2 regions of the Arthrobacter sp. P4_H3 genome follow, and region 2 is predicted to be linked to the other one. Evidence: predicted binding sites of a transcription regulator. Region 2 holds the regulator's gene; the other holds the start of a gene.
What was found. The regulator HrcA, encoded in region 2, represses chaperone genes, less so after heat shock. The targets are predictions, from matches to a motif close to TTNGCACTCGNNNNNNNCGAGTGCNAA.
Positions count from the first base shown of each region.

Region 1: the regulator HrcA is predicted to act here: its motif matches at 10,865-10,891, upstream of AC1DRE_RS18285 (Hsp20/alpha crystallin family protein).

Region 1 is NZ_JBFUKK010000015.1:59,434-82,000, forward strand. It holds gene AC1DRE_RS18225 (hypothetical protein) at 1-98, shown strand, start outside; gene AC1DRE_RS18230 (fumarylacetoacetate hydrolase family protein) at 507-1,199, shown strand; gene AC1DRE_RS18235 (MFS transporter) at 1,253-2,674, opposite strand; gene AC1DRE_RS18240 (SLC13 family permease) at 2,927-4,243, opposite strand; gene AC1DRE_RS18245 (CaiB/BaiF CoA transferase family protein) at 4,321-5,496, opposite strand; gene AC1DRE_RS18250 (LysR family transcriptional regulator) at 5,578-6,465, shown strand; gene AC1DRE_RS18255 (MaoC family dehydratase) at 6,549-7,112, shown strand; gene AC1DRE_RS18260 (HpcH/HpaI aldolase/citrate lyase family protein) at 7,113-7,976, shown strand; gene AC1DRE_RS18265 (MFS transporter) at 8,068-9,510, shown strand; gene AC1DRE_RS18270 (hypothetical protein) at 9,562-9,888, opposite strand; gene AC1DRE_RS18275 (GlsB/YeaQ/YmgE family stress response membrane protein) at 10,087-10,350, opposite strand; gene AC1DRE_RS18280 (MerR family transcriptional regulator) at 10,536-10,835, opposite strand; gene AC1DRE_RS18285 (Hsp20/alpha crystallin family protein) at 10,970-11,395, shown strand; gene AC1DRE_RS18290 (hypothetical protein) at 11,463-11,717, shown strand; gene AC1DRE_RS18295 (helix-turn-helix domain-containing protein) at 11,751-12,167, opposite strand; gene AC1DRE_RS18300 (NAD(P)H-binding protein) at 12,286-12,696, opposite strand; gene AC1DRE_RS18305 (oxidoreductase) at 13,206-14,036, shown strand; gene AC1DRE_RS18310 (carboxylate-amine ligase) at 14,120-15,304, opposite strand; gene AC1DRE_RS18315 (MarR family winged helix-turn-helix transcriptional regulator) at 15,751-16,212, shown strand; gene AC1DRE_RS18320 (alpha/beta fold hydrolase) at 16,275-17,144, shown strand; gene AC1DRE_RS18325 (DUF309 domain-containing protein) at 17,266-17,697, shown strand; gene AC1DRE_RS18330 (Ig-like domain-containing protein) at 17,733-22,567, opposite strand, start outside.
Region 2 is NZ_JBFUKK010000001.1:305,863-315,293, reverse strand. It holds gene lepA (translation elongation factor 4) at 1-769, shown strand, start outside; gene hemW (radical SAM family heme chaperone HemW) at 806-2,035, shown strand; gene AC1DRE_RS01480 (DUF4870 domain-containing protein) at 2,084-2,503, opposite strand; gene AC1DRE_RS01475 (DUF3097 domain-containing protein) at 2,627-3,478, opposite strand; gene hrcA (heat-inducible transcriptional repressor HrcA) at 3,712-4,725, shown strand; gene dnaJ (molecular chaperone DnaJ) at 4,820-5,947, shown strand; gene AC1DRE_RS01460 (16S rRNA (uracil(1498)-N(3))-methyltransferase) at 5,950-6,732, shown strand; gene AC1DRE_RS01455 (GerMN domain-containing protein) at 6,777-7,739, opposite strand; gene AC1DRE_RS01450 (PhoH family protein) at 8,101-9,189, shown strand; gene ybeY (rRNA maturation RNase YbeY) at 9,186-9,431, shown strand, end outside.

The DNA of each region.
Region 1 (22,567 bases), on a different contig from region 2:
GGACCGCGGGAATTCTCGTTACGAAGCTCGCGCCCGGGCGGTTCACCCTCGAATTGAGCCACGACGTTCCCTTCGGCTACACGTACGAGAAATCCTGACTACCGGCTCACGGCCACGTTCATATGGTGTCGCCGCGTGGCTGCGGAGGGGCACCGACTTTGTGAAGGAATCCAGACAGTGAAACGCGCCATGAGTGAAATTGACGGCAGGGATTGGGATGCCTCGGAATTCGCAGCGAGGGAGGAAGCCTGGCGGAGTCCCCGCCGCCAGCGCCTCAGTTGTTTGGGTTGCGGGGAGCCTGCATTCTTCCGGGCGGAATCCACCCACCGCCGCCCCAGCTTCGGAGCGAGGCATAGCCGCAACTGCGACTTCGTAGCCCAGTCCCCCTGGAGCGTTTTCAAGTTTCTCCAATAGCACGTACGGCCGCCGCACCAGATGCACAACCACCACCAAGGAGCGCAATGCGCATTGCAAGACTACAGACTGCCGCAGGCCCACAATATGCCGTGGAACGAAACGGTAGCTGGGATCACATTATCGACCCGTTCGTGGAACCACTCACCTGCACCGGGGACACAACCCCTGACGCCGAAGCGGTTTTCCTTGCTCCCGTCCGGCCCGCGGTGGTGCTCGGCATTGCCCACAACCGCACGCTCAACAGTCATCCCCTGCCGATCCAGGCGTGGCACAAGTCTGTCCACACGGTGGCCGCCCCGGGGGATCAGGTATCGGCGGCCCGCGGGCGCGGTACCGTCAACGTCGAAGGTGAGCTCGCCGTCGTCATCGGAAAAAGTGCGAGGGAACTGACAGCCGGGAACGCGCTGGAGCACGTCCTCGGCTTTACCTGCGTTAACGACGTCACCAACGTGGACCAGGGTGCCGTGGACGAGCGGAATTTCCAAGGCAAGGCCGGCACCAACTACACGCCTCTGGGTCCATGGATTGAAACGGAGATCCCGGACCCCGACCTCGTGGGGATCGACGTGTTCGTCAACGGCGTGGTCAGGGCGAAATCAGGTTCCTTCAACCTGCCCTCCTCCGTGTCGGAGTGCCTTGTCTACGTCACGTCCTGGTTGACGCTTGAACCGGGGGACGTCGTGATGACAGGGGCTCCCGGGACAGCAGTTGCCGTACAGCCCGGTGATTGTGTGGACGTTGTCCTCGGCGGCATCGGAACCCTCACGAACGCGATTGTCTAGTGGTGCCATCAGGGAGCGCTCCACATGGCGGGGATGGACACCAGGGCTGCAGACTAGGCCAATTGTCCGGTCCCGCGATCCCGTCGGCGGGGGCTGGTCGCCGTCGGCCTGAGGCTGACCTGCTCGTCGGTGTCCCGTGAGGCGTCCTCGATCAGGGTCAGGTCGCGGCCGCGTGTTTCCGGCACCAGAAACGTTGTGATGAAGGTGATAACGGACAGCGCAAACACATAGGTGGCAACCGGCCACCAGGCTCCGCTGCTTATGCTGATCAACCACGCACCGGCCACCGGGGCGAGTCCGCCCGCGAGCACCGCGCTGAACTCCCGCGCCGTGGCCACACCAATGTAGCGGTGGCGGTTGCCGAAAAGTTCGGGCAACAGGGCGCACTGCGAACCCAGCATCGTATTCACCCCGAAGCCGATGGCAACGGCGATCACGAGGATAATGACGATGGGGTTCCCCAGGGAGAGCAGCCACCAGCCGGGGTAAGCCAGCACCAGCAGAACGCCGGCTCCGAACCGGTAGACAGGGATCCGCCCGAAGCGGTCCGACAACGCTCCGGCCCACGGGACTGAGATCATGCCCACGAGTGATCCGACCGCGACGGCCAGCGGACCGATCCAGGCGCCGACGCCAACAGTAGTGACAACAAAGCTGACGGCCAGCGTATTGAAGAGGTAGGAACCGCCGTTCTCGGCCAGGCGGAGGCCGATGCCGCGGAGCACGTTTGGGAGCGACCGGCTGAAGACCTCGCGCAGCGGACTCTGGGCAATCTGGTCCTGCTCTTCGAGCACGATGAAGGTAGGACTCTCCCGCAGGCGGAGCCTGATGAAGAGGGCGATCGCGATCAGCAGGATCGAGGCCAGGAACGGAATCCGCCAGATCCCGGACAGCAGCACTTCGCTCGGCAGCGTGCCCAGGTAGATGAATACGCCGGCGGCCAGCAGCGTACCGGCCTGGATGCCAATAAACGGCAAGGCGGCAAAGAAGCCCCGGCGCCGGACGGGCGCGTATTCCGCCATCAGCACTGTTGCACCGGCCTGCTCGGCTCCCGCACCGAAGCCTTGGAGCAGGCGCATGAGGACCAGCAACGCCGGAGCCAGAATGCCCGCCTGGTCATACGTCGGCAGCGCGCCGACCAGCGTGGAGGCGCCGCCCATCAGCAGGATGGTGGCCACCAGAACCCATTTCCGGCCAAGCCGGTCGCCAACAGTGCCGAAGAAAAGGCCGCCCAGTGGCCGCGCCGCAAAGGCCACACCGAACGTGGCGAAGCTGGCCACGGTGCCGGTGGCGGGGTCAAGGTTGGAAAAGAAGACCTTGCTGAAGATCAGGGCTGACGCCAGCCCGTAAAGAGCAAAGTCGTAGTACTCCAGGGCGCTGCCCACGCTCGAGGCGAGGGTGGCCCGACGAAGGTTGGCTGCGTACTCGGGATCGGTGGAACCCCTGCCGACGTGTGGTCCGGCGCCGGAACTCATAATGACTGCCTCCGTTGTACGGCCCCGGGGCGGCGGCTGTGCAGTGAAGCCACCGTTGGCTCGGGGCGTCGGCCCCCCCACGCGGGCGTTGCCCGCTAGCGGCAATCTAACACCGTACCGAACCAAGTCAATAGCCTGAACGTATGCAGGGCGTTGGACCTTCCAGCCCCATGGCGGCCCGTCCCGGCCACCGCACTACAGCCGGACGACGGCGGGACCTCCCGCCGTCGTCCGTGCTGTTGCCGTTGCCAGTCACCAGGGTATTAGTACGAACAGTGCCCAGCTTGACAGCGGTGCCACCAGGATCAGGGCGAAACCCCACATGAGCAGTGCCTTGTACGTGCTGGCGCGCTGGTCCTCAGGGACGTTGGCGACCAGCAGCGCGCCGTTCGTGGAGAAGGGGCTGGCGTCAACCACGGAGGCTGAAACGGACAGGGCGGCCAGCAAAGCTGTCGCACTGATTTGGCCGCTCTGAAGAAACGGGATGGACAGCGGCACCAGCGCACCGAGAATACCGGTCGTGGAAGCGAAGGCCGAGACGACTCCCCCGATGACGCAGATGAGAAGGGCCGCAAGAAGAGGTGCGCCGATGGTCACGATGGAATCGCCCAGGGACTGAACCACGCCAAGGCGTTCCAAGACAGCTATATATGTGACGATGCCGCAGACCAGTAGCACCACGGACCACGCGATATGCGTGGAAGCCTGCTTCGCGGTCCTGGGGAAGAGTAATGCGAGGGCCACCGCAACGGTGAGCGCCGTGAGGCCAGCATCGGCTCCGAACACCGAGACCGCCACCACCATGGTGACGAGTCCAGCGATGGTAACCAACTGCTCGCTCGTGAGCGTAGGGACCAAGGTCCGCTGCTGTGTGGCCACTTGCACACCGCCGGCACCGGCGACTCCGCGGTCGGGGCCCACCGGACCGGCTGCCCCGTTGCCGGCTCCTTCGGTGCCGGCTTCGGCTGGGTGGATTCCGCGGCGCCGGAAGATAAACACGGTGGCCCCGGCAACAAGAGTGTTGAAGCCAAACGTCGCCAGGAAGAGGAACGTAGGGTCAATCACCAGGCCGTTGTGATTTGCTGTGGTGACGACGATTCCGCCAAGGATCCCTACGGGGGAGAAACTGCCGGCGGCCGCGCCGTTGACGGCCATCAGCCCGTTCATCAGCGGACTCGTACGGTATTTGAGTGCAAAGGCTATGCCAATGGGTGCGACTATCGCGACGGCGGCCGGTGACGCCGCCCCGATTGCCGCCAGCATGGCAGCGGACGCGAAAAGCACCCACGGGATGACTTCCTTTCGGCCGCGGACGGCGCGGACGGCTGCCGTCACCAGCCACACCACCGTGCCGTTGGTGCTGGCAAGGCCGAAGAGGTACGTGACGCCGACCAGGATGATGAGCAGGCTGACGGGAAATCCGCCCAGCAGGTCCTTGGTCGGTTCCCCGCTGATGGCAACACTGAGGATGAAGGCCACAACGAGGGCGATGGCTCCCATGTTCACCGGCCTGAGCGATCCGAGTAGGAAGATCACTACGAGGCCGGCTAAAGCGAGAATGAGTAGCATGGTGGTTCCTTCCGGCGCCTGCATCATTGCAGGGCCTTGGTTTTCGACGCCCGCATCATTGCGGGGCGGCTATGTGGTCAGGCTTCGCTGAGCCAGGAAAGAATTGAGTCGGTGTGCTGGCCCAGGGCGGGCACGGCCCCCATCTGCACTTGCCTGCCCGCAACGGTCACCGGCGGGATTAGCGCTTGAATGGACCCGGCGGGAGTGGAAACCGCCCGCCACCGGCCGCGTTCCTTCAGTTGCGGATGCTCGGCGAACTGGGCCACGCTGCGTTGTTGGGCGCACGCTATCTGGGCTTCCTCCAGCCGCTGCATGAGCTGGGCTTCGCTCAACTCGGAGAACGCCTCCGTGATGAGCCCGTCCAGTTCCCGCCGGTGGGCAACCCTGTTGGCATTGCCGGCGAACCGCGGATCGCGGGCCGTCTCAGGCTGTCGCAGAACTATGGAACAGAACTTTTCCCATTCCCGCTCGTTCTGTAGGCCAAGATTTACTGTGAATCCGTCGCCTGCCTGGAACGGCCCGTACGGGGCAATCGTGGAATGGCTTGCGCCGCTGCGCGCTGGCGCGGTTCCGCCATACATGGTGTACAGCAACGGATAGCCCATCCATTCCCCGAGGGCTTCCAACATCGAGACCTCAATATTGGACCCCTCCCCCGTCTGCTGGCGATGCAACAAGGCGGTCAGAAGTCCCGTGTAGGCGTACATTCCTGTGGCGATGTCCGCAATGGACAACCCGACCTTGGATGGCACGTCCGGCGTGCCCGTGATGGAGACCAAGCCGCTTTCGCACTGGATCAGCAGATCGTAGGCCTTCTTTTGCTCGTATGACCCGCCTGACCCATAGCCGGAGATGTCGCAGGTGATCAGGTCCGGGCGGGTCGCCTTGAGCTGCTGCGCGCCGATCCCCAGGCGGTCTGCGGCGCCGGGGGCCAGGTTCTGGACCAGGATGTCAGCTTTGGCAATCAGCTCCAGCAATACGCGGCGGCCGTCATCGCTCTTGGCGTCCAGTTCGATGGACTCCTTGCCCCGGTTGAGCCAGACAAAATGGCTCGCGAGTCCGTTCACTGTGGTGTCGTAGCCGCGGGCGAGGTCGCCGACGCCAGGCCGTTCCACTTTGATGACCCGTGCCCCGAGGTCCGCCAGCTGACGGGTTGCGAACGGTGCGGCCACAGCCTGCTCGAGCGAGACGACGACGATGCCGTCCAGCGGTCCACGGGAGATTGCCTTCGGGCTGGTTGCTTGTTTGTCCATGCCATCAGTCTTGTGCCGGCCATCACAGCCGTCCAATGATGGTTGGTAGTGCAATCGATACGTCGCGTGCATAATGGCTGGATGGATCTACGGGAATTGGAATGGTTTGTGGCGCTCGCGGAATCGGAGCATGTGACCGAGACATCCGAGGCACTGAGCATTTCCCAACCGACCCTTTCCCGGGCAGTCGGCAGGCTTGAAAAGCATTTCGGAGTACAGCTCTTCGAACGCTCCGGTAACCGGATCAGGCTCAACCGGTATGGAGAAGTACTGCGTGCCCACGCGCTCCGGTCGCTCGGCGAAATCAGTACCGCCGAGCAGCGGATTTCATCCATGATCGACCCGGGCAAGGGCATCATCTCGCTCGCGTTCGTCACATCGTATGGTTCGTGGCTGGTGCCGCAGCTCATCCAGGAATACCGGAGGGATGCCCCGGAGGCCCGGTTCATCCTGGAGGGAGCGGCGGCTGGCCACGCGCTGGAAATGTTGCGGAACCAGGCGGTGGACGTGGCGATTATCAGCCCGGAGCCGCGTGACGACGCCGTTGATTGGCATCCCATTGCCCAGGAACCGCTGCGCCTTGTGGTCCCGGACGGACACAGGTTTGCGGGGCGCAAAGCGATTGACCTTGGCGAAGCCGCTTCCGAATCCTTCTTGGCGCTCCGTCCGGAGTTCGGTTTGCGTCAGATTTCTGACGCACTCTGCACAGCCTCCGGCTTTGTTCCCAGCATCAGCGTGGAGGCCACGGAAATACCCACACTGTGGGGCTTGGTCCGGGCCGGCATGGGCGTCAGCATCCTGCCGGCATCCATCCGCGGCCCCTTATCCAAAGGCACCCAACAGGTGCCTCTCACCGATGACGGCGCCGTCCGCGTGGCGGGCGCCGCAGTTATGGCGAACCGTCGGCAGCCACCTCCCGTAGCTCTCTTCATCGACTTCCTCCGGGCGCATCCCGTACTCAGGCCGTGACGATTCAGTATGCACTGCATGCATCAACATGAGACGAAAAGGCTATTGGTCAGAAGCGGGGAGCCGCGGTCAGACTGGGTGGCATGACTACCTCAGCAACTACTCCGCACACCGTTGAAAAGAATTACGTCGCCGGCTGGACGGGCAGGTATTTTGAAGACTTTTGTGTCGGCGATACCTACCGGCATCCCCTGGGCCGCACCATCACCAGGACTGACAACATCTGGACTACTCTTCTGACGCAGAACTCATCACCCATCCATTTTGACGCCCATTACGCCGCGCAGACCGAGTTCAAGCAGCCGCTTGTTGACTCGACGTTTACGTTGGCGCTTGTCACAGGCCAGTCTGTTGTTGACCTGTCGCAGCATGTATTCGCCAACCTCGGATGGGACAGCGTCAGGCTCCCGCACCCCGTTTTTGAGGGCGACACAATCTATTCCGAGTCCGAGGTGCTCTCCACCCGGGAGTCCGCATCGCGCCCGGACATCGGAATCGTGAAAGTCCGCACCCTCGGCTTCAATCAGGAGTCCCGGATTGTGATTGTTTTCGAACGCACCATGATGATCTACAAACGTGGCCACGGACCGGACTTCACCGGAGTGCAGCCGGCCTGGGATGAACAGTCGCTGAAGGCCCTCAAGTAGATGGATATCCGGCTCGCGTCCACCTTCCTTTTCGTTCCGGGGTCACGTCCGGACCGATTTGCCAAGGCTGTGGCTTCCGGCGCGGATGCCGTGATCATCGATCTGGAGGACGCCGTGGCACCAGAGGAGAAGCACAACGCGCGGTCTGCTGCTGCTGAGTTTGTGGACGCCACCCCGGCCGTGGTCCGGATCAACAGCCTCGACTCCCCCTGGCTGGAACCTGATCTGGCGGCCTTGACGGGTCGGCGCTACCTCAAAGGGGTGGTGGTCCCCAAGGGGTCTTCGCCGGAGGAACTTACGGCGGTGGCCCAGGTGTTGGGTCCGGTGCCGCTCGTGGCGCTGGTGGAGTCGGCCGCAGGAGTACTGCGCGCCGCCGAGCTGGCACGCGTACCTGGTGTTGTCCGGCTGGCCTTCGGAAATCTCGACTTTGCGGCAGATACCGGAATTTCCACCTCCCAGCCGGATGAGCCGGAGCTGCTGTACGCATGTTCCCTGCTGGTCATCGCCTCCAGGGCAGCAGGATTGGCGGGTCCCGTTGCCGGTGTCACGCAGAGCGTCACCGATCCCGCTGCTGTGGCACGTGATGCCGAAAGGCAGCGGCGGCTGGGCTTCACCGGAAAGTTGCTGATTCACCCCGGGCAGGTGGCCGGCGCAAGGCGGGCATTCCAAGCACTTGAGCAGGACGTGGAGTGGGCGAACCGGGTCCTGGCGGCAGTCAGGTCCTCGCGCGACGCCGTCGTGCTGGTCAATGGTGAGATGGTGGACAAACCGGTGATTCTGCGTGCCGAGCGAATCCTTGCCGCGGCAGGCGCACCCTCCGGTGCTACGTTCCCTTCGATGCGTGGATCCCACGGGACCTTTTGAGGATGACCCCAACTGTTCGACTCCTTTGTGACTGGTTCCCTACCGGGCGGCACCATGTCCGCGCCCGTCAGTTGTCAGTAAACTGGGACGCATGACAGAGCAGGAACCGGCCCCGCCCGGGGCCGCTGCGGACGCGGCTGTCACCTCAGCGCAGGTTGAGGACGGCGAGGCCCCTCGCGCGGCGGATCCCGGCGGCGTCGACACCTCCTTACGCACTTCGGCACAGCGGTCCCGCACGTTTGCCGGGATCCTGGTGAACACCGCCCTGGCCAACATCACCACCAGCTACCTGTGGTTCGCCCTGACGTTCTGGGTCTACCTGGAAACGCGGAACGTGATCGCCACCGGAGTGATCGGCGGCGCGTACATGCTGTTGATCGCCCTTTCCAGCATCAGCTTCGGCACCTTCGTGGACCGCTACCGCAAGCTGGCGGTGATGCGCTTCGCCGCCGGCTTCACCCTGGTGATGTTCGTGCTGTCCGGAGTCATGTTCCTGCTGACACCCTTCGCCTCGATGCTGGACCTGACACAGCCGTGGTTCTGGATCTTCGCCGTGATCATCCTGGTCGGTGCGGTGGTGGAAAATATGCGGAACATCGCCCTGTCCACCACGGTCACCATCCTCATCGAGCCGGACCGGCGGGTAAATGCCAACGGGCTGGTGGGCATGGTGCAGGGACTGATGTTGATCGTCACCTCGGTGCTGTCAGGGTTGTCGGTCGGGCTGCTGGGCATGGGCTGGACGGTCGTCGTCGCCCTGGTGCTCACGGCGCTGGCCTTCGCGCACCTGCTCACCTTGCGCATGCCCGAGGAGGTGCGCGCGGCGGCGACGGACGCACACGGCGGCTTCGACCTGCGCGGTTCGCTCGCCGCCGTGTTGGCCATTGGCGGACTGTTCGCGCTGATCCTGTTCTCCACGTTCAACAATTTCATCGGTGGCGTCTATATGGCGTTGATGGACCCGTATGGCCTGGAGATGTTCCCCGTGGAGTTGTGGGGCACCTTCTTCGCTGTTGCTTCCACCGGGTTCCTCGTGGGCGGTGCGTTGATCGGCAAGTTCGGACTCGGGTCCAACCCACTGCGCACCATGCTCATCGCGGTGATCGTCATGGGCGTCCTCGGTGCGGTTTTCACGCTGCGGGAGTTGGCATGGCTGTACATCGCCGGCATCTGGCTGTACCTGGTCCTGGTCCCCTTCGTCGAGGCAGCCGAGCAGACGGTCATCCAGCAGGTGGTGCCCCTGCCGCGGCAGGGCCGGGTGTTCGGATTCGCCATGGCGTTCGAGTCCGCGGCAGCGCCGATCACCGCGTTCCTCATTGCGCCGATCGCCCAGGTCTGGATCATCCCGTACGCGCGGTCCGCGGAGGGAGCCGCCCAGCTGGCCCCGCTGCTGGGCCAAGGCACCTCCCGCGGCATCGCCCTGGTGTTCCTCATCGCCGGGATCATAATGATCGCGGCAGCGCTGCTGGCCTTCCTGACCCCGGTCTACCGCCGGGTCTCGGCGTCGTACAAGCGGGCGGCAGAGTACGAGTAAGAAACCTCAGCGGGACCGCCCTCGCCGCGGCCGGCGCGGATGACGCCGTCGTCAGGCTGCCAGCACCAGACCCTCACCGCGGACTCCGGCTCCTTGGGGGGCGAGGATGCTGAACTGGTAATCGGACTGGAGCGGATCCACGTGAGCGGGCAAGTGGTGAGAGCGCGAACAGTCGCGAAGCCGTTCCAGGGCGTCCGGTTCTACAAGGGCACCGGTCACATCGATCTCGATGCGTAGGCCGGCTGTGATCGAGTTGGCGCGTTTCATCACCGCATACAGGCCGCGAACGTTCTCCATCGTCACGTGGCCCTCGGCGGCAACTTGTGCCTGGGCGCAGTCAAGGTCCACTCGGACCATCACTCTGAGCTTGTCTATCACGTGCTTCTTCCTACAGGGTGGGCCGCGACGCTGCGGCCCTCGACAACACTAAGCCCCGAATGTGACCTATGCAACATTTGATGCGGCTTATCAATCTGCCCGCGAAGAGCTGCCGGGCTCGCGGTCGTTCTGTACGGCTTCGTCACTACGAGGGGAAGCCGTCGATGCGATCGCGAAGCCCGGCCGCGTTGCCGGGGGTCAGGCCCGGCTCCTGCGCGTGACGGCGCCGAAGATCCCCAGCACGATCACGGCGCCGAGAATGGACAGCAGCCAGGTCCGGAGGTCGAAGAAGTCACCGAGGCCCCCGCCGAAGATCAGGGAACCAATCCAGCCGCCGAGGATCGCTCCGACGACGCCCAGAACCAGCGTGACTACCCAGCCCCCGCCTTGCCTGCCGGGAAGTACAGCTTTGGCGATGGCTCCCGCAATCAGGCCGAGCAGGAGAAATCCGAGAATTCCCATGACGCACTTCCTTCCGGTTGGAACATCAGCGTCGTAATGGCGCTATGTGCATGATTTAATCAGCACGCTTAGCATCTGGCAAGGGCCCGCTTATGAAGACCAACCCTGAGGTGACCCAAAGCGAACGCGTTGGTTGGCAGCGGGCAGCCACTGACCGGGCAGGGGTGATCGCGGCCCGCCCGGGGTCAGCTCTTGCGCCGTGCCTTGGCTGCGGCGAGTTCGCGTTCCAGGTGCCGGTTGGCGGATTCCAGTTCGAGGACTGCCCGGACGCCGGCAAGGTTTAGCCCCTCCTGGAGGAGCGTGCTGATCCGGCGCAGCGTCACCAGGTCCTGTTCACTGTACAGGCGGGTCCCGCCAACGGTCCGCCCCGGTTCCAGCAGCCCTTTGCGCTCGTAGAGGCGCAGGTTCTGCTGCCCCATCCCCACCAGTTCAGCCGCCACGGAGATGGCATAAACTCCCGTGACCCTGCTGCTGTCCTGCGCCATCGGCCCCTCCTTGAAACCCAAAATACCCTCTTGCAACAGTCTCACACGGGTGCTATAAAAAATCTATCTCAGCCATGACAGATAATCCGGCTGTGAATAGGAGTCATACACGATCTGTAAGGAGTGAGGAAGACATGCTGATGCGAACCGACCCGTTCCGTGAGCTCGACCGGCTCACCCAGCAGGTCCTCGGGACGACGGCCAGGCCGGCCGCGATGCCCATGGACGCCTGGCAGGACGGGGAAGAATTCGTTGTTGCGTTCGACCTGCCCGGAGTTGACGTCGATTCGGTGGACATCGACGTCGAACGAAATGTCCTGACGGTCAGGGCCGAACGCAAAGGCCCGACGGGCGAGAATACGGAGTTCGTTGCCGCAGAGCGTCCCCGCGGAGTCTTTAGCCGCCAGCTCATCCTCGGCGACGACCTCAACGCCGGCGCTGTGAAAGCCGGCTACGACGCCGGAGTGCTGACATTGCGGATCCCGATGGCCGAAAAGGCAAAACCCCGCCGGATTGAGATCGAAACAAACAAGAACCAGCGCCAGGAAATCAACGCCTGACCGGCCCCGCTTCCCCACTCAGCCGCCCTATCCGGGCCATCCGATGACAGGCAGGAAAGGAACTGACATGACCTCAACCCACTTTGACCGGTTCCTCCGCGAATCCCTCATCACGGAGCGGGAGACCGATGCCGGACTGGGCAAAGACGAACTTTACGGCCTCTACACCAGCTGGTGCCTGCTAAATCAGGCCACGCCAGAACCGGCCCGCTCGCTCTGGGCGGCCCTCAAACAACACCGCATCAACCCCAGGCACAACCACTTGACCATGACCGGTCCCGCCGCCACCGACTACATCCTCGCCAGCACCGGTCACTGGTGAACGGACGCCGGACCCGCGATCAATTCAGGCCGGTCAGCCGAAGGCATACTGGACATGGGCACGGATGGCGCCGATTACCGGCGCCGATCCCCGAACGCGGTAGACATCGATGGGTCTGGAGCCCAGCTGCACGTTCGGGCTGCACATCCAGTGCATGGCCTGGGCCGGCGTGAAAGCACTGTGGAGGTGCCCTACAAGGGCGTCCAGGTCCGCAAGCCGGAGCCGGCCGTCTGCATCCGGCGCATCCTGGCCCGATATCCAGCGATCCAGAACGTCCACGCTGACGCCCAGCAGGGGTGCGGCAGCATCCGAGCCCAGCGAGTTTGTCAGCCGTTCGGCTATTGCCTTTGGGCTATAGCCGGGGGCGTCCCTCAATTCCGCGAGGCTGGCGAAAACCGTGGTGGCAGACAAGACCGGTTCGTCCGGGCTCGTCTCTTGCAGCTGTTCCATGATGCAATGCTATTTGTTGGCGTCACTTTGGAGTAGGGTCACAGGACCTCTCGGGTGTTCGTCAACCACGGGGTCCGGCTTCAATGCCGGTCCGCGGTCAACGCACTGAGGTCCCGGCCTACGCGTTCCGGTTCGGCTTCAGCGGCATGTTCGCCTGGTCCCTGACGCCGTCGAACGAACCGGCCGCAATGACGCCGTCCGCGGAGCTTCCCGCGTGGCGGGTGTCGCCCTGCAGCGGTGCGATTGCCACCTGGTCATCGTCGTTATAGTCGAACCAGCCGGGACGAACGATCGTGTAGGCGTTGCCGCTGGCGTCGATGTCGGCGACAGCGTCGGCGAGGGTTTTGGTCCGGGTCAGTTCGCCCACAACCTTCTCTGCGGCTGAGTCGAGGCGGCGTGCGCGCGACGTGTCGCGCACGAGGGCCCGCGGCTTGTAACCCTGGTGTACCGCTTCTGCCACGACGCGGCGGCCGACGCTTCCGGTCGCGCCGACCACGAGGACGGTGCCGCGCTTGGTGCTCCGATCCATCTTGAATTCATTTCTGTGAGAGCCGGGCCAAACTCCCTGCCAGCGCTCGTTGTCCGTCATGCTGGTGTCCGGCTTATCGCGGCACCAGATGCTTTTGTGCGGCTCGTGTCCAGCGTTAGCTGGACGGGCGGTCTTGCTGCCGTGCCGAGCAGTACCGCGGTTTCGGCCGCGCCCTCCATGCCTTCAGGCTATGGCCGGCGAAGCAGCGGTGGGAGGGCCGCACGCCGCATCTCCCGAACCATGCCCTGGCAGTACCTGTTCACCTGAACGGTTCTGCTGTTACCTGATGAGTGGAGGTGGAACCTTTCGATCCACCGACCGAAGAACGGAGAGGCATGCGGATGCGAGCAACTTTTATGTACGGCGCCGGCGATGTGCGGGTGCAAACGGTGCCCGACCCGATCCTGCAGGACCCGACCGACACGCTGGTGCGCATTGTGCCGTCCTGAGTCAACGCCGGCATCCGAACGTAACGCGCCACCACCCGTTCCAACGAAAGGAATACACAAATGGCTACATGGCTCATCACAGGATGCTCCACCGGACTTGGCCGGGCACTCGCCCAGGCTGTCCTCGCCCACGGACACAACGCCGTCGTCACCGCCCGGAACGCTGCCACGCTGGAAGACATCGCGTCCGGCTTCCCCGACACGGCGCTGGCCCTGCCCCTCGATGTCACCGACAAAGTGCAGATCAGCTCGGCCGTCGAGCAGGCGCAGACGCGCTTCGGTGGCGTCGACGTGCTGGTCAACAATGCCGGCTACGGTTACCGCAGTGCGGTTGAGGAAGCGGACGACGCCGACATCCGGCAATTGTTCGACACCAACGTTTTCGGCGCGGTGGACATGATCAAGGCAGTCCTCCCAGGCATGCGTGCGAACAGGTCAGGGTCCATCCTGAACATCTCCTCAATCGCAGCACGCATCTCACCGGCCGGCTCCGGCTACTACTCGGCAACCAAGGCCGCCCTGGAGGGCCTGTCCGGATCCCTCCACAAGGAGCTGCAGCCGCTGGGAATCAACGTCACCGTCATCGAGCCGGGCGCGTTCCGCACGGACTTCGCCGGCCGCTCACTGACCCAGTCGGCGACGCCGATCGGGGATTACGCGGAGACGGCCGGGAAACGGCGCAAGGAGAACGACACGACGCACGGCACCCAGCCCGGCGACCCGGCGAAGGCCGCCGAAGCCATCCTGGCGGTCGTCGAAAGTCCCAACCCGCCGTCGCTCCTGGTGCTCGGACAGGACGCGTTTGGCGCCTTCGCCGCCGTCGCTGAGGCACAGCGCGCGGAGCTGGAGCAATGGCGGGACCTCAGCCTCAGCACCGGGATCGAGGGCTGAGACGTGGAATACACACGCCTGGGCCAGTCCGGCCTGAGAGTCAGCCGCATCTTGCCCACCGGCTACTGAACGGGACAGCTGCATCAGCGGGAGAGGGCCACCAGGTCGGAACGTCGGTCGGCGTTCTCTGCGTCTCTGAAGAACCGTTCCCCGTGGTCGTGCTGATTGTCGGTTTCATCATGGGTGACGCCAGTGGCGTGGGCAACCACATCTGCGAGGCTGCCGCGGCGTTTGTAAGCCTCCCGCTGCCGTGTGGCGCCGGTGCCCTGAATGAGGAGTCGGTGCAGGGACTCCTCCACGTAGGCAGTGTCCCCGGTCCCGTCGAGGGCGTCCCGGACGTGGTCATAAAGTGCATCAACAACGTTTCTGGCGGTGTCTGGCTTGTGCACGAGTGGATGGAGCAGGTTCCCGTCGATACCGAACCGGCTTGCCAGCCAGGCTCCCTGTCGCAGGATCGCCGTAGGAACCGTGTCTGCCGGCTGTCCGGCCTCCCATTCCCTCGCCGCGGTCTCCACCAGTGCCCGTACCAGAGCCGCGATAAGGGCGGCATCCCGGATATCAAGGCACACATCGGACACACGGATCTCCACAGTTGGATATCGGGCAGACAGCCTGGCGTCAAAATCCGGGCTGGCGACCACTCCGGTACCCGACAGACGCTCCACCAGCGAGTGGTAGGCATCTGCCGACCCGAACACGTCGGTCGGACCGGCCGTGGACCACCGATTCCAGGCCTGCGTGCGGAAACTGGCGTAACCGCTGTCAGTGCCATTCCAGAACGGGGAATTCGAACTCAGTGCGATCAGCGACGGGAGCCAGGACCGGATCCGGTCCAGGACGGCGACGCCTTCCTCGTCCGATCCGACGGAAACATGGACGTGGTACCCGCACGTCAGCTGCTCCCGTGCCGTCAGCGCAAACTTTGCCAGAAGGGCGTCGTACCGGTCGTTGCGGGTGTACCGGGGCGTGACCGGCACCGGGGACGTGGCAAGTGCAGAGATCCTCGCGCCTGCTTTTCGGGCCAGCGCGTCCGCGTAGGAGCGTCCGGCGCGTATTTCGTCGACCAGCCCGCCCAGGCGGCTGTGCGGTCCCGTAATTACTTCGAGTTGTTCCTGCTGGAGCTCAACAGCCAGCATCGGGTACGAGGGAGGAGCCTCGGCCGCACGCCCCAAATCATGAAGGCGCAGGACCTCGCCTGCTATCGGCAGCGGACCGCCATCGCGGGGATCAACAATCAAAAATTCTTCCTCAACACCAAAAGTACGCACGTGCTAAGTGTGGACCACGAAACCACGGGCAAATGACCACCCTCCCACGTCCACAAAAGCTTTTGTCGCAGAGACCTCCGATGCGGGCCGACGGGTTTCCCATCCCAGGTTGCCAATCGCGTGGCGGACCTAGCCGCGTGTGCAGATGTGCGGTGCAGACAGGGGAAATCTGCGGGCTCCCACCCCGCGTTCTCCGCCAGCATGTTCACGGAATGTTCATGGGAGCAAAGTACGTAATCTCGATGAACGTGCTTGTCCTGGCCCATGACACCGGCCCGCGGGACTGTCGGCGGCGCTATTCGATCGTTTGATCAAAGTGCGCCGATGTACCGTTGAGCGTGTGAAGGTCCCGCCGGTCCCCCATCGACGGGCTTCGTCACGTCCACTTTGGCTGCACCACACGAGAGGCCCCACCATGCAGACCCGCCGGGTTCTATACTGCGCCTATGCCTGATATCAGAATCTGGCCCACAGGCCGCCTGTTGTCGACCGCCGCGCGGCTCGTCGAACACGCGTGGAACGAGAAGCTGGGCGATATCGGGTTGACCCATGCCGGGGTGATCGCACTGGACGTCTTGGCGGCTAACGGCCCCATGACCCAGGCTTCACTTGCGCAGATCGTCCGGGTGCAGGCCCAGACTATCGGCAAGACCCTCATGCGCCTCGAGGCGTACGGGTACGTCGTTCGCCAGCGCAGCCAGTCCGACCGCCGCAGCCAGGTCGTGTCCATCACCGCGGCCGGGACGTCCGCACGCGAAGAAGCACGCGACCTGGAGCGCTCAGTCCTGGCAAACGCGGACGTCGACACCGACACACTGCGTACAGAACTGCAGGCGATCGTGCGCGGCCTCGCAGCCCAGGCGGAAGAGACAACCCATCCCGCTGAACCAAGGGATCCCGGAAGCTAGACGCTGGTCGTTGACCGGCGCTCCCATGGTGGGGCTCGAGACGGGCCCCGTAGGGTTGGACCGTGAGCAAGACTCGGGTGGTCCCAACGCGGCTAGGTCCTGTTGAAGTCATGTACCGGCCCGGGGACAAGCCAGCCGTGCTGTTCTTCCCCGGTGGACATTGCTCTGCCGCCAGCGATTGCGGTTGGAGCCTTTACACCTCAGAAGGGCACGGGGTGCTGGCGTTCTCGCGCCCCGGCTATGGGAACACGGATGTGGGACCCCTGAATGCCGCCGAGTTTGTTCCCGCGGTGGCTGAGTGTTGCCAGGAGCTGGGCATCGGCCAGACCGCAGCGGCCGTTGGTGTCTCCTTCGGTGGCATGCAGGCCCTTCACGCCGCATACTCCCTGCCGGAATTGGTGCCTCGACTGGTGCTGCACAGCTGCGCCCCTTCGACGCTCGCGTACCCGGACACCCGCCTCGAATCACTCTTCGGCCCGTTGGCTTTCTCGCCGACACTGCAGGGCCCCACCTGGGCGATGGTGGCATGTTTCGTCAGGTCCGATGCCGGGCTGCGTCGGATGGTTGGCGCACTGTCAAAGACGCCAGTGGATAATTGGTGGCACACCTGGTCCATGGAGGACAAGCGCCGGGCACGGGAACTGTTCAGCACGATGCGCTCCGGCAGCGGGTTCGTCAACGACCTGCAGCAGGCCCGAGCCGATCGTGCCCCATACCGCCGGCTGGTCCAAACCCGGACCAGCTGCCCGACTTTGGTGACCGGCTCACGCCAGGATGCCGGTGTCGCCTTCGCCCACGCCGAGGACTATGCGGACACCATCCCCGGTGCCGTGCTCGTCGAGCTGTCGGCGCCCAGCCACCTGTTCTGGCTCGGACCGGCGGGCCAAGAAGCCCAAGCCGCCGTCAGTGCCTTCATGGCCACCCGTGCCTAAACATCTCCTTTGGAACTGCAGAGGTCTTTGATCCGGCGGGTCGGAGACCTCCAGGGCCGGGTCGTAGCATTGGGCGTATGAAAGTTCGTAAAGTCCAGGGACGCTCAGGGCGGAAACTGCAATGACCCGTGACAGGGATCGGGACGCTTCAAGGCGTCCGCGCCAGGCCCGGCCCCGTGACGCGCTGGGGCGGCCGCTGCCGTACGGAAGCGCCGGCGTCGAACCGGTCTCGGAAGAGCCGCTGCCGCCGGCGCAGACTTTGGTCTCAGCCCGGAGCCTGGTGGAAGCCGGCCGGCCCTTCGCCGCCCATGAGGTACTCGAAGCCCGCTGGAAAGCCGGGCCAGCCGAAGAACGCAACCTCTGGCAAGGGCTCGCCCAAATCTGCGTCGGGCTGACCCACGCCGCCCGTGGTAACAGCGTCGGCGCGCTCCGGCTTTTCGAACGCGGTGCGGCCCGACTCGAGGAGTACGGTTCCGGCGAAGGGCCGACCTACGGGCTCGATTTGTCCGCCGTTGTGAATTGCGCACGCGATCGGATGCACACCGGCCACTGAGCTGCCGGGCAACGCCCTCGCGTCCGGAGGCTGCATCAGCAGGCCGGGACCCCCGAATCCACGGGCCCGTCGGACGGGCGGATCCAGAGGTTGTTGATCACCTTGTACCAAACATTGCCGGTGGCCCCGGTGGGCTTGCCGGTGGCTCCGTCGTAGATGGTGTACGCGGCACCGGTGGTCACGCATTGGACCTGCACCCGGGAGCCCTGGGCCACGAACGTTCCTCCTCCGGCGGCGCAGTTCGCCGGCGTGTCTGATGCTGAAGTGCCGTTTGTGGGCCATTCGCAGGTGCCGGGGCTGGCTGAACCGTTATCCACCGTAAGGTACTTCGCGGGAGCTGTCCTTCCGGTCGCCGACACAGCCGTGCGCTGTCCGAGGTCGTCTACGACAGTGACTGTGATGGAGATGGACTGGTCGTACCCGTTCCCCGTGGTGACAGATCCTCCTCCTGCCCCCAACGTGCCCGACTTCCCGTCGGACGACTGGTATTCCAGTGCCACGACCTGACGCCCGTTGTTGACCACGGCGCCGACATCGAACCTTACCGTCGTGGTGACCGTAACGGGGTTGATGCTCGCGGCGTGCGGCTGGCCGTACGGCGCCACCGGATTGGAGTTGGTGACCGGGCCTTCGTAGGTTGCGCCATCCATGCTGTTCACGGCCCGCACGCCAATGGTGTAGTTGCCGTTATTGGGCACGCCTGTGCGGATGACCCTGTCCGAGGGCACGGTTTGGAAGGCGCTTCCGTTGACCTGGTACTGGTAGCTCGGGGTTGCGCCGTTGCCGGCGGCCGCCCCAAAGGAAAGCTGCACCGCGTTGTCGAGCGGATCAGCACGGACACTGGGAACGGCGCCGGGCGTGCCGAAGGCGCGGCGGGGGTCCGACGGCGGACTGGCCGCCGAAGTGCCTGCCTTGTTCTCGGCCACCACCGTGAAGGAGTAATCGCTGGTGGAGTTGCTGACCGTCACGGGCACGCTCAGCTGGCTGCCGGACACCGTTCTGCTTGTAACGGTGGATCCGCCCTGAACGGCATTCACGGTGTACGTGTCGATGGAGGCTCCGTTGTCCGCCGCGGGAGCCCATGACACCACCATGATCGATTCCGAGCCGCCCGAGGTGGAGCGGGTGACGGTCGGCTTGCCCGGGGCGCCGGGTACACCGGCCGGGATGACCGTCTCTGAATAGGGGCTCCATTCCGAGGGATCCGGCGCTTTGTTGGAGGCTTGGATCCTGATTTGGTAGGGCGTCCCGTTCTCCAGGCCGGACCAATGGTAGGACGTGCCGGTGAGGTTGCTTGCCCGGATGTTCCCGGCGGGTGGCGCCGGTGAGATCTCCAGGTTGTAGCTCTCCACCGGTGAGCCGGGGCTGTTTGGCGGAACCCAGTTCACCGTGAGGGACCGATCGCCAAATACGAGCGTCGGAGCTGCCGGGGTGTCCGGCTTGGCATCCGGGCGGGCAGGGGCGGAAGCAGGAGACGGTGCGGAGTCGCCCACCTCGTTCGTGGCCACCACCGTGAAGGTGTATTCGACATTGTTGGTCAGGCCCGTGAGGGTGCAGGTGGTGGCGGGGCACTGCTGGGAGAACCCTCCGCTGCCGCTGACCTTGTATCCCGTGATTGCTGCACCGTTGTTGGCGGGAGGGGACCAGTTGAGGACAACAGTGCGGTCACGCACCTCGCCGACCGTCGGCGTCGACGGAGCATCCGGTTTGTCCTTGACCGTGAGCCGGATGCGGCCATCGATTTCGCGTTCGGCGTCCTGGGTCTTGTCCTGGACCCGGTAGCGGACCACCATGGTGCCCACGAACTTCTCGGCGGGCGTGACGATGACTGCCTCACCGTCCACAGCGGCCGTACCGGTTCCGGTTTCGACGGCGGCGCTGAGGATTTTCAGCGGCGCCTCCGGGAACGGGTTGAGGTCGTTGTCCAGCACCTGTACCCGCTGGGACTGTCCCGCCCGGGCACCGGCGATGACGTCGTCGTTGGCCGACGCCAGAGGACGTTTGGACGCAACCACACGGACGTCCACGGCACCCGCAACAGGGGCGCTGCGCCCGTCCGAGACGGTGACCGGGACCGAGAGTGTGCTGCCCTTGGCTGCGCCATCGACGGTGGCTTTGAAGAGGCTGCCGTCCAGGGTGGCCTTGATCCCGGCAGGCGGCGTACCTTGCAGCGCGAACGTGAGCTTGTCCTTGTCTCTTTCATCGATGTCGGAGGCAACGTCGCGCAGCTCCAGGCTGGAGTCCTCGCCCACCGCTGCCTCAAGGGTGCTCGAGGGGAACGTTGGAGGATGGTTGCGGGTGGGGTCGGGCAGGACCGTGATGCCGATCGTGAGTACCGACGTGCGCCCGTCAGGGTCGTCGACGCTGGCGCCGTCGGTGACCTCGAGGGAAACGGCCGCCGGGCCGGTGTAGTCGTCAGCGGAGGTGAACACGATGGTGGTCGCGTCCTTCACCAGCGGCGCTCCGTCGGAAGCCACGGCCTGTACCTTCGAGTCCTGGGTGATGCGGGGACTCTTGCCGGCCCGGACAACCACCAGGTCCTGCAGGTTCAGGGTCAGCTGCCGGCCGCTGAGGACTTCCAGCGGGGCAGTGCTCCGCAGCGCGGGTGCCTGCCCTTCGAGGCCGGGAACCAGGATGAACGCCGTCGAACTGAGATTGTCGATGTCGGTGACGGTATACGCGATGATTTGCGGCTGGTCCGCGAGCCGCACGGAAACTTTGCCCGGGGCTGGGATGCCGGCCGTAGGTGCGCCCTCCGGGAAGGTTATCCGCAGTTCGCTTGCCACCCCGTCCGGGTCTTCGTCGTTCTTCAGAATGGGAACTTCGATGACCGTCTTGCCCAGGGTCTCGGCGAACGTCACGCGGTCGTCCCGGGCGATGGGCGCCAGGGCGGCGGCATCGCTGCGCACCTGAACCTTAAGGGTGCCGACGGCGGTGCCGCCCCGGCCATCGCTGATCTCGTACCTGACGATCGCCGTCGCGGAGGTCCCCGCAGTCGACGGGGCAGTGAGCTGCACCCGCCCGTCGATGACGTCGGCCTTCAATTCCGCGGCAGCTTCGAGCCGGTTGGCTGTGAGGGTGACGTTGTCGCCGTCGGGATCAGAGTCGTTGGCCAGCACGTCCACTGCGACGTGGCGGCCCGGGAGAACGGTGATGCTGTCCTCAACGGCCGTCGGACTCTGGTTGGATCCGGGAGCGGGAGCAATGCCTACCGCCACCAGCGCTGTGGATCGTGCCCCGTAACGGTCCTCAACAACATAGGAGAAGCTGTCTTGCCCGGAGGCGTTCGCAGGCGCCGTGTATTCCACGTAGCTGGCACCGACGACAGCTGTTCCCTTGCGCGGCGCCTGCTCCAGTCCCACCAAGGTGACCGAGTCGCCGTCGGGATCAATGCCGTCCAAGGGAATGGCGATCCTCGTCGTGTTGCCGGCAACCACCCGACCGGTGACATGCTGGGGAAGCGGCCTGGAGTTCGTGCCCTCTCCCCGAATGTGGATGGTGACCTGCGCCGAGTCTTCCTGCCCATCCGGGCCGGTGACTGCGTAGATGGCGTGTACCGTTCCGCCTGCTCCGCCTGCCTTGAACCGCAGCACGTCCCCCGATACGGCAAGGAGGCCCTGGGCGGGGTCGATTCCCTGCACGAGGACCGGCTTGAGCTGAAGCTTGGCGCCATTGGGGTGGGAGTCATTGGCGAGGACTGCGATGGTGGAGACGTCGTTCGCCCGGACGGTGATTTCGTCGGGGGCCGCCACGGGCGGGACCAGTTTGGCGGGCGCCGGAATGGGCAGGATGGTGACTTCGCCGGTGGCGGACGCAACGCCGTTGGACACTGTATAGGTCAGGCTGGTGGGAGCGCTGAGGCCGCGGACGTCGGTGATGCGCAGGATGTGGTGGTCCAGGACGGCAACCGAGACCGCTGAGTTCCCGGGCAGGCCCACGGATTGGATGACGAGGACGCCGCCGGCCGGGTCGGAGTCGTTGGCAAGAGCGTCCAGCAGTACTTCGCCGCCCACCGGCAGCAGCGCCAGATCCGCGACGGCCACCGGCTCGCCCTCTCCTCCGGCGGCGTTGACGTCGATCCTGACGAGCCCTTCAGAGCTGTCCGGTCCGTTCGTTACCAGGTACGTCACGTAGTACGTTCCAGGGTTTGTCGCACGGAAAGTGAAGGTCCCGGCCTGGTAATCAGGGGTGACGGCCTGCTCCGGAGGTCCTGCCACGCGGGTCAGCCGGAGTCCTTCTCCGGTCGGATCCGTGTCATTTTTCAACGGGGAGACCAGGATGTCCTGCCCCGCTACACCCGAAACGTGGTCTGCGTTGGCCTTCGGCGGAAGGTTGCCCTTGGCACGGACGTCCACAACCACCGTGCCCTCGGACTGGTCACGGCCGTCGGAGACAGTGACTGCCACTTCCTTCTTGCCCAGGCTTGCCCCCACGTCCTGGAATGTCAGGAGGCCATCGGCCCGGGTCCGCACCTGGTCGCCGTCGCTCGTGGCGCGGGCCCCCAGCAGCAGCAGGTCGTCGCCGTCGGGGTCCATCCAGTCCGTGAGGACGTTCTGGGAGATGCTCTTGCCCTGTTCCAGGATGATTGTGGGCACCCGTTTTTGCTTCGGTGCCTCGTTGCTGGCAGGGTCCTTGACGGTCAAGGTGACCTTGGCGCCGGCGGTGCCGCCGCGGCCGTCACTGGCTTGGTATTGGAACTGCGACGTTCCGGCGGCATCGGCCGGAACCTTCACTTGCAGGCCGGTTCCGTTATAGACAGCCTGCACGGTTCCGACGGCGGGGTTGTTGCCTTGGACCTGCGCGGTGAGGACGTCGCCGTCGGGGTCGGAGTCGTTGTCCAGCACCGGCAGGAGGGTGGTCCGGCCGGGGC
Region 2 (9,431 bases):
GGAAATCACCCGTGAACGGCTGGAACGCGAGTACAACCTTGACCTGATCTCCACAGCACCGAACGTGGAGTACGAGGTGACGCTGGAGGACAAGAAGGTCGTCCACGTCACCAACCCCAGCGAATACCCCACCGGCAAGGTCGCCGAAGTCCGGGAGCCGATGGTGTCCGCCACCATCCTGGCGCCGAATGACTTTGTCGGCGCCATCATGGAACTGTGCCAGAGCCGCCGTGGCATTATGGGCGGCATGGACTACCTGTCCGAGGACCGGGTGGAAATCCGGTACCGCCTGCCGCTGGCCGAAATCGTCTTCGACTTCTTCGACATCCTCAAGTCCAAGACCCGCGGCTACGGCTCGCTTGACTGGAAAGCGGACGGCGACCAGGTTGCCGACCTCGTGAAGGTTGACATCATGCTCCAGGGCGAACAGGTGGACGCCTTCAGCGCCATCACCCACCGGGACAAGGCCTACGCCTACGGTGTGATGATGACCGGCAAGCTGCGCGAGCTCATCCCTCGCCAGCAGTTCGAGGTTCCCATCCAGGCTGCCATCGGATCCCGGATCATCGCCCGCGAAAGCATCCGCGCCATCCGCAAGGACGTCCTGGCTAAATGCTACGGCGGCGATATTTCGCGTAAGCGCAAACTTCTGGAAAAGCAGAAGGAAGGCAAGAAGCGCATGAAGATGGTGGGCCGCGTTGAGGTTCCCCAGGAAGCCTTCATCGCCGCGCTGACCACCGACGAGTCCAAGGACAAGGCCAAGAAGTAGTGATGACAGTGGCCGGAACCTCCGGAGGCCGCAGCAATGCCTAGCGTCCTACCCCTCGGTGACCCCGCGCCGTCGGACGGCCTGCTTCCCGCGCAGGCCGCCGACGGCGCTGCCGGGCGGGCATTCGGGCTGTACGTCCACATCCCCTTCTGTGCCGTCCGCTGCGGGTACTGCGACTTCAATACCTACACGGCCACGGAACTCGGCGGCGGTGCGTCCCAGGACGCCTATGCCTCCACGGCTATCGCCGAGGTGGAGTTTGCCGCCAAGGCATTGCAGGCCAGCGGGCTGCCTGACCGACGGCTGGGCACGGTCTTCTTCGGCGGCGGCACGCCCACGCTGCTGCCCGCGGAGGACCTGGCCCGCATCCTCACCGCGGCCGTTGCTGTATGGGGGCTGGAGCCCGGCGCCGAAGTCACCACCGAAGCAAACCCGGATTCCGTCACCCCGGAGTCCCTCCAGCTGCTGGCTGACGCAGGCTTCACGCGTGTGTCCTTCGGGATGCAGTCCGCCGTCCCGCATGTGCTGAAGGTGCTCGACCGCACCCACACGCCCAGCCGCGTGCCGCAGGTGGTGCAGTGGGCACGGGATGCCGGCCTCGCGGTCAGCCTGGACCTCATCTACGGTACCCCGGGCGAGTCCCTGGAGGACTGGCGGTACTCACTCGAAACCGCCCTGTCGTACGGGCCGGACCACATCAGTGCCTACGCGCTGATTGTGGAAGACGGCACCAAGCTGGCCGCCCAGATCCGCCGCGGCGAAGTTCCCGGAATCGACGACGACGACCATGCCGACAAGTACGAACTCGCGGACGACCTCATCAGCGCCGCCGGCCTCGGCTGGTATGAGGTAAGTAACTGGTCCCGCACGCCGGAACAGGCATGCCGGCATAACCTGGCGTACTGGCGCGGGGACGACTGGTGGGGGATCGGCCCCGGCGCGCATTCGCACGTCGGCGGCGTCCGCTGGTGGAACGTCAAACACCCCACCGCCTACGCGGGCAGGCTCGCCAGCGGCGCGTCGCCGGCAGCGGGCCGCGAAACGCTCGACGCCGAAACCCGGAACGTTGAGCGGGTCATGCTCGAAGCCAGGCTGAGCAGCGGACTCGAGGTTGCCGGGCTGGGAACGTCGGGACGGCACGCGGTCGCGGGGCTGATCGCCGATGGCCTGGTGGACCCCGCCCTGGCGTTCAGGGGCCGGCTCGTCCTCACGCTCAAAGGCAGGCTCCTCGCCGACGCCGTGGTCAGAAGGATCCTTCCGGACTGATTCGGCTTCGCCGTCCGGGCAGTGCCCGGACGGCCCGGCCTCAGCCGGTTACTTGATCCAGCGCAGGTTGAATTCGTACCGGTGCGGCTGGCCCCGGTTCACGTGGATGCCGGCCGCGACCGAGAAGCAGGTCACGGCGATCCAGATCAGTGTGGCCAGCACCGCGAAGATGTTTCCCACGACCGGAAGCATCACGAGGATGTTGCAGATGACCGCCGCGACGGTGGGAGGCAGGGTGAAATTCAGTGCTTCCTTGGACTCCTGCGCCGTGAACGGCCCGCGCTCCTTGAAGATCAAGTAGATCAGCAGCGACGGGACACATCCAAGGATGCCGCCGAAGTGGGCGAGCGTCGCCCACTGCCGGTCTTCGTTGGCCGTCAGCGGCAGTGCGTTGGCGGGGACACCATGATACTGGGGCTGGCCATGGCCGGCCTGGTTGTCCCTTTGTTCACGTGCGTCTTCTGCCACGGTGTCGTCCTTCGGATTGCAGTGGTGCGGTGGTTCCCGGAAAAGCGGACGCTGCCACAACAGCAACAACCGCCGTATCAAGAATACGGGGTCAGTGGTGCATTCGGAGAGTCCACCGGCCCCTTACGGCACGGTGAGGAAGTCGATGACCTCTTCCACCCGGCCCAGCAGGGACGGTTCGAGGTCTGCGTAGCTGCGGACGGCCCCCAGCAGCTTCTGCCAGCCCAGGCCGATGTCTTCCTTTGTCTCGTGGGGCCAGCCGAAGGCCGTCAGGATTCCGGTCTTCCAGTCGACGCCGCGCGGTATAACCGGCCACGCGTCAATGCCGAGCACTGCGGGGCGGATCGCCTGCCACACATCCACGTAGGGGTGGCCGACGATCAGCACGTTGCCCGCGGCGCCGGGGGACGCCATGACGGCGTCGGCGATCCGCGACTCCTTTGAGTTGGCCACGAGGTGGTCAACCAGCACCCCCAGCCGCCGGCCGGGGCCCGGCTGGAACGCGGCAACCGCCGCCGTGAGGTCGTCGATGCCGTGCAAAGGCTCGACGACGATGCCCTCCACACGGAGGTCGTCACCCCAGACCTTTTCCACGAGTTCGGCATCGTGCTTGCCTTCCACCCAGATGCGGCTTGCCTTGGCCACCTGCGCGCGCTGGCCGGCCACCCGCACCGACCCGGAGGCCGTCCGGTTGGATCCGGCGGGGGCTGCCTGCGCGCGGGGAGCAGGCGGCATCAGCCGGATAGGCAGGCCCTCCAGGAGGAACCCGTAGCCGAGGCGGAAGGTGCGCGACTTGCCGCGCCGGTCCTCCAGTGCCACAACATGCATGCCGCCCGACTTCTCCACCCTGGTGACAGCGCCCACCCAGCCGGACTGCACGTCTTCAAGCACCATGCCGCGTTCAACCGGAACTTCGGGAAGCTCGGATTTCCGGGGAGCCGTGATGTCCTGCGGGCCCCAGTTCTGGTACGACATCCGATACACACTGCCTTGCACTAGGAGGAGGGAACCAGGGCGGCCGTGGGTTCATTTATCCGCACGTCCGGTTCCGCGCCGGAGTTTCGCCCGGAGCGGTACCAATGCTAACAACGCGGCGACTCATATTAGACTGGTTAGCACTTAGACATGACGAGTGCTAACTGGTGACGGGATATGCGCCTGGCGCAATGCCGGGCCCATGGCACGCGAAAGCCGATCGGAGGTGGAGAATGAGCGAACCACGCAAGCTTGAAGTACTGCGCGCCATCGTGGAGGACTACGTCCATTCCCGCGAACCTGTTGGCTCCAAGGCGCTGGTGGAAAGGCACCATCTGGGTGTCTCCAGTGCCACCATCCGCAACGACATGGCAGCGCTGGAGGACGAGGGCCTGATCACGGCGCCGCATACCAGTGCCGGCCGCATCCCCACGGACAAGGGCTACCGGCTCTTCGTTGACCAGATCTCCGCGGTCAAGCCGCTGTCGCAGGCCGAACGCCGGGCCATCCAGACGCTGCTGGAAGGGTCGGACGACCTGGACGATGTCCTGGAACGCACCGTGCGGCTGCTGTCGCAGCTGACCAACCAGGTGGCGGTGGTGCAGTATCCACACCTTAGCCGTGCCATGGTGCGGCACATCGAGTTCGTGCTGCTGGCACCGCGGCAGGTCCTGATCGTGCTGATTGCGGACACCGGAAAAGTCGAACAGCGCGTCATTGACGTCGGGCAGGACCTCGGCGATGACGAGCTCGGGGGTCTTCGCACACGGTTCCTGAAGAGCCTTTCCGGCACACCGCTGAGCCTTCTCCCGCAGGCGCTGCCCGCCGTCGTCGCCGCGTGTGAACCGTCACGCCGGCATGCCGCCCAGGCGCTGGCGCGAGGCCTGGACGCCCTGGCCAGCAGCACCCGCGAGGAGCGGATGGTCATGGCCGGAACCGCCAACCTCGCACGATCCAATGTTGACTTCCCGCTGAGCATCGGCCCGGTCCTCGAGGCACTCGAAGAACAGGTGGTCATGCTCCGCCTGCTCAGCGAAATGGCGGAGGACCCCCGTGGCGTCACCGTCAGCATCGGCCGCGAGAATCCGTACGACGGACTCGCCGAAGCCTCGGTGGTGGCTACTGGCTACGGCCCCGGCTCCAGTGCCAAGGTTGGCGTCCTTGGCCCCACCCGGATGGACTATCCCACCACCATGGCCGCGGTCCGGGCCGTGGCACGCTACCTTTCCAGGATCCTCGGACCTTGACCGGTCCTTCATCAGCCAACCAGGCCTCCGTGTCCCGGCTTGCGGGGTGCGGCAGCAGCATCACAGGCAGTACAACCAGGAAGAGATACGAACTTTGAGCAGCCACTACGACGTTCTTGGAGTCTCACCCGAAGCGACGGGCGAAGAGATCAAGAAAGCCTACCGAAAGCTTGCGCGAACCCTGCACCCGGACGTTAACCCCGGCGAGGATGCCTCGGACCGCTTCAAGGCTGTCACGCACGCCTATGAAGTGCTGTCCGACCCGCAGAAACGCCGTGTCTACGACACCACCGGCAACGAGAACGGCACGGACAACGGCTTCGGCGGTGCCGGCTACTCGGGCCAGGGCTTCGCCTTCCAGGACATCTTCGACACGTTCTTCGGAGCGGGCGGCTCAGCCGGGCCCGCTTCGCGCGTCCGCCGCGGCCAGGACGCCCTCATCAGCGTCCGCATCGACCTTCGCGACGCCGTCTTCGGCGTCAACAAGAAGCTTGAGGTGGACACAGCCGTAACGTGCCCCACCTGCGAGGGTTCCTGCTGCCAGCCCGGAAGCCACCCCGAGCGCTGCGACATCTGCGGCGGCAGCGGCCAGGTACAGCGGGCCGTCCGCTCCATCCTGGGCCAGGTCATGACAGCCGCCCCCTGCGGTTCCTGCGAAGGCTTCGGAACCGTCATCAAGGATCCCTGCAACGAGTGCAACGGCCAGGGCCGCATCCGGAGCCGCCGTTCCTTGACGGTCAAGGTCCCTGCCGGCGTAGCCACCGGAACCCGCATCCAGCTGGGCGGCCAGGGCGAAGCCGGGCCTGCCGGCGGCCCCTCCGGCGACCTGTACGTGGAGATCCGGGTCAACAACGACGCCACCTACGTGCGTGACGGCGACGACCTTCACGCCACCCTGCACATCCCGATGACCGCCGCAGCCCTGGGCACCGAACTCAGCCTGGACACGTTCGACGGGCAGCAGGAAATCGACGTCAAGGCGGGCACCCAGTCCGGTGAGGTCATCACCCTGCGCGGGCTCGGCGTCACCCATCTCCGGGGCTACGGCCGCGGCGACCTGAAGGTCCATCTGCAGGTCGAGACCCCGGCCAAGCTTGATGCCGCACAGGAAGACCTCCTCCGGCAGCTGGCCAAACTCCGGGGCGAGCAGTACACCGAGGGGAAACTCACCGCCAGCGGCGGTGTGTTCGCCAAGCTGCGGGACCGGTTCGGTAACCTGTAGCGGTGAGCAACCCGGTCTTTTTCGCAACCCCAGGAGCACTGGACCAGCAGGTTCCCGGGTCGCAGTACGTCCTGCAGGGAGCCGAAGCCCGGCATGCCGTCACCGTCAAGCGGATTTCCGTAGGGGAATCCGTTGACATAGCCGACGGAGCCGGCAAGAGGCTGACCGGGACCGTCGCCGCCGTGGGCCAGGGCGAGCTGACCGTGGAGTGCGCGGCGCTCGAAACCGAAGAGCGCCCGGACCTGCGCCTTGTCCTGGTTCAGGCGCTGGCCAAGGGCGACCGCGACGAACTTGCCGCGGAGACTGCCACCGAACTGGGAATCGATGCGGTCATCCCGTGGCAATCGGAACGCTCCATCGTCCGGTGGAAAGGTGAGCGGGCCGCCAAAGCGCATGCCAAGTGGCAGTCCGTGGTGACCGCAGCGGCCAAACAGGCGCGCCGGGCCTGGATTCCCGAGGTTCGTGCCGCCGTCGACGGTGCAGGTTTGCAGGCCGCCGTCGCTGCGGCGGACCTGGCCATCATCCTCCATGAGGATGCAGTCCGGCCGTTGCGCGCCGTTCTGGAGTCCTGGCGCGACGGTGACAGCGACGGCGGGACCGGTGGTCCGGGGCCGCGTGAAATCCTGCTCATTGTCGGGCCGGAAGGCGGAATCAGTCCGCGGGAGGTCACCAAGCTGTGCAGTGCCGGTGCGGTGACGGCGCTTCTGGGCCACCACGTACTCAGGTCTTCCACGGCGGGACCGGCCGCCACGGTTCTCGCCAGCGATATCCTGGGACGCTGGTAGCAGCGTCCGCTGATTCAGGGGTGTTGCGGTGAAAGGCTCAGCTGCTACTCAACCGTGAAGCCGCGCGTGTCCACGTTCATTTCGCGGTCGGGCGTCCCGGGATCGATCTGGGAAACGCGGACTTCGTAGTTTCCCGGAGCGAGGTTGACGTTCAGGGAGAAGAGCCCGGACTGCGTCGCCTCGGCCGACGCCGTGACGTCACCGCTCAGATAGGCCGCCTTGTCGGTGCTGCCTTCGACCTTCAGGATCTTCCACCGGAGCTTGGCCCCGGGGAGCGTGCTGCGTCCGCTGATTTTGACGCTGCCGTCAGCAACGCGCACACCTTCCTGTGGATCAATGATCCAGACCGGCGCCACCATGCCCGCGCCGCGTGGAGTAGGCGTACCCAGCCGGACGTGGTTGAACGCGAGGTAATCAGTGTGCCCGTCGACGAGGATCACCACCTGGATTTGCTGGCCGGAGTCCACCAGCCCCGAGCTCGCACCGGCAGCCGTCGCTGTGTACACCAGTTGCTGGATGGCCCGCTTTGCCATGTCTTCGTCGAGATTGCTGTTGAAGGCATCCGGCGAGACATCCACCGTGATCACGTTTTTGCCGGAGATGGAGGTGGCAAGCTTCTTCGGGTTCTGCCACGGGGTGAAGAAATCCGGATCCAGCGGCTTCTGGGACATCATCGAACGCAGCGCCCGCGTGACAGGGTTTTCCTGCTCGGGGACGTCCCGGAATTCACGGTAGAGGAAGACGTTTTCGTTGCTGCGGCCGATCCAGTACACAGGAGCCTTGTTCGAAGCCTGCGTGGTCTCCAGCGGGGCACTCGTGCTGGGAACGCCGGCGGTGGCGGACCCGGTCATGGCCTGGGGCGTGCTGGCCGCCGTTGTTTCGGGCGGTTGAGGAGTGGCCACACAGCCGGAGAGCACCAGGGCGGCGGGCAGCACAAAAAGGAGCGCTGCGGAACGTGCCCGACTGCCTCCCGCTGTGTTCCGGCGTCGTGGATTCCAGATCTCCATGGTGCTTCCGGGTTCCTCCGCCCTGTCCGTGTGAACGTGCCTGTGTCGCACTCTGCAATGGATTCCAGCATTACATGGAGTCTTCGGCCCCCAGCGGCGTTTACGGACGGTCGGCCGAACTGCAACGGGAACGATATGAGGCCGATACGAAGTTGATACCTAATTACGGGAACCTGCAACGAAACGGTTGCGGCCCGGACACTGGACGGCAATGGTCCGAGGTTCCCGCGCGGCGTACTGGCGTAAGATGGAAGGACTCGGCCCGGCACGGAGCCCGACGCTGACGCAGCGAAGGCGAACTGATCAGGCAGAGCGACAAATTTCCTAACTGGAGGGGACCAGAGGCCCGCAGGCCGGCACCATGACTGAAGCAACAAACGGAAGGCCCCGGTTCAGCTCCGGTGAGCGCACCACAGGTGAATTTCCCCATAGTCTTCCCGGTGTCCGGACGGAGGTGGTCATCTTTGACAACTCCGAACAGATGGTTCAGTCCCTGGGCAGCCACGACGAGGCCCTCCGTTTCATTGAGGAACAGTTCCCGGCAGTCGATTTCCATGTCCGCGGCAACGAACTGGCCATCAGCGGCCCGGCTGCGGACGTTCCCCGGATCATGCGCCTCCTCCACGAAGTGCGGGGGCTCGTTGACCGGGGAACGGTCATCACGCCGGCAGTCCTCCAACAGCTCGCGGTCCTGCTCCGGAGCCAGTCGCTCCAAAACCCGGTTGAGGTGCTGACCTACAACATCCTGTCCAGCCGCGGCAAGACCATCAGGCCGAAGACGCTGAACCAGAAGAACTACGTGGACGCGATCGACGCCAACACAGTGATCTTTGGAATCGGCCCCGCCGGCACCGGCAAGACCTTCCTTGCCATGGCAAAGGCTGTCCAGGCCTTGCAACAGAAGGAAGTCAGCCGTATTATCCTCACCCGGCCCGCCGTCGAGGCCGGCGAACGGCTGGGCTTCCTGCCGGGGACCCTCAGCGACAAGATCGACCCCTACCTGCGGCCGCTTTACGACGCCCTCCACGACATGATGGATCCCGAGTCCATTCCCCGGCTGATGGCGGCGGGAACCATCGAAGTGGCCCCGCTGGCGTACATGCGCGGGCGCACCCTCAACGATGCCTTCATCATCCTCGATGAAGCCCAGAACACGACGCCGGAACAGATGAAGATGTTCCTGACGAGGCTCGGCTTCGGCTCCAAAATGGTGGTCACCGGGGACGTCACGCAGGTGGACCTGCCCTTCGGCACCCGTTCGGGGCTCCGGATCGTGGAGGAAATCCTGCAGGGCATCGACGACGTGAACTTCAGCGTCCTGGATGCCTCGGACGTGGTCCGCCACCGCCTTGTCGGCGACATTGTCAATGCCTACGGCATTTGGGACGAGGCACAGAGGAACCGGGTGAAGCATTCCGTGACCCGGGAGAAGCGGGGAGAGCACGCATGAGCATCGAAGTAAACAACGAATCCGGCGTCCAGGTTGATGAAGCCCAGCTGGTTGCCTTGGCCCGGTTCGTTTTCGAACGCCTGTACATCCATCCCCAGGCCGAGCTGTCCATCCTGCTGGTGGACGAGCCCGCCATGGAAAAGCTTCACATTGAACTGATGGACGAACCCGGAGCCACGGACGTTCTGTCGGTTCCTATGGACGAACTGACCCCGGGTACACCGGACAAGCCGACTCCCCAG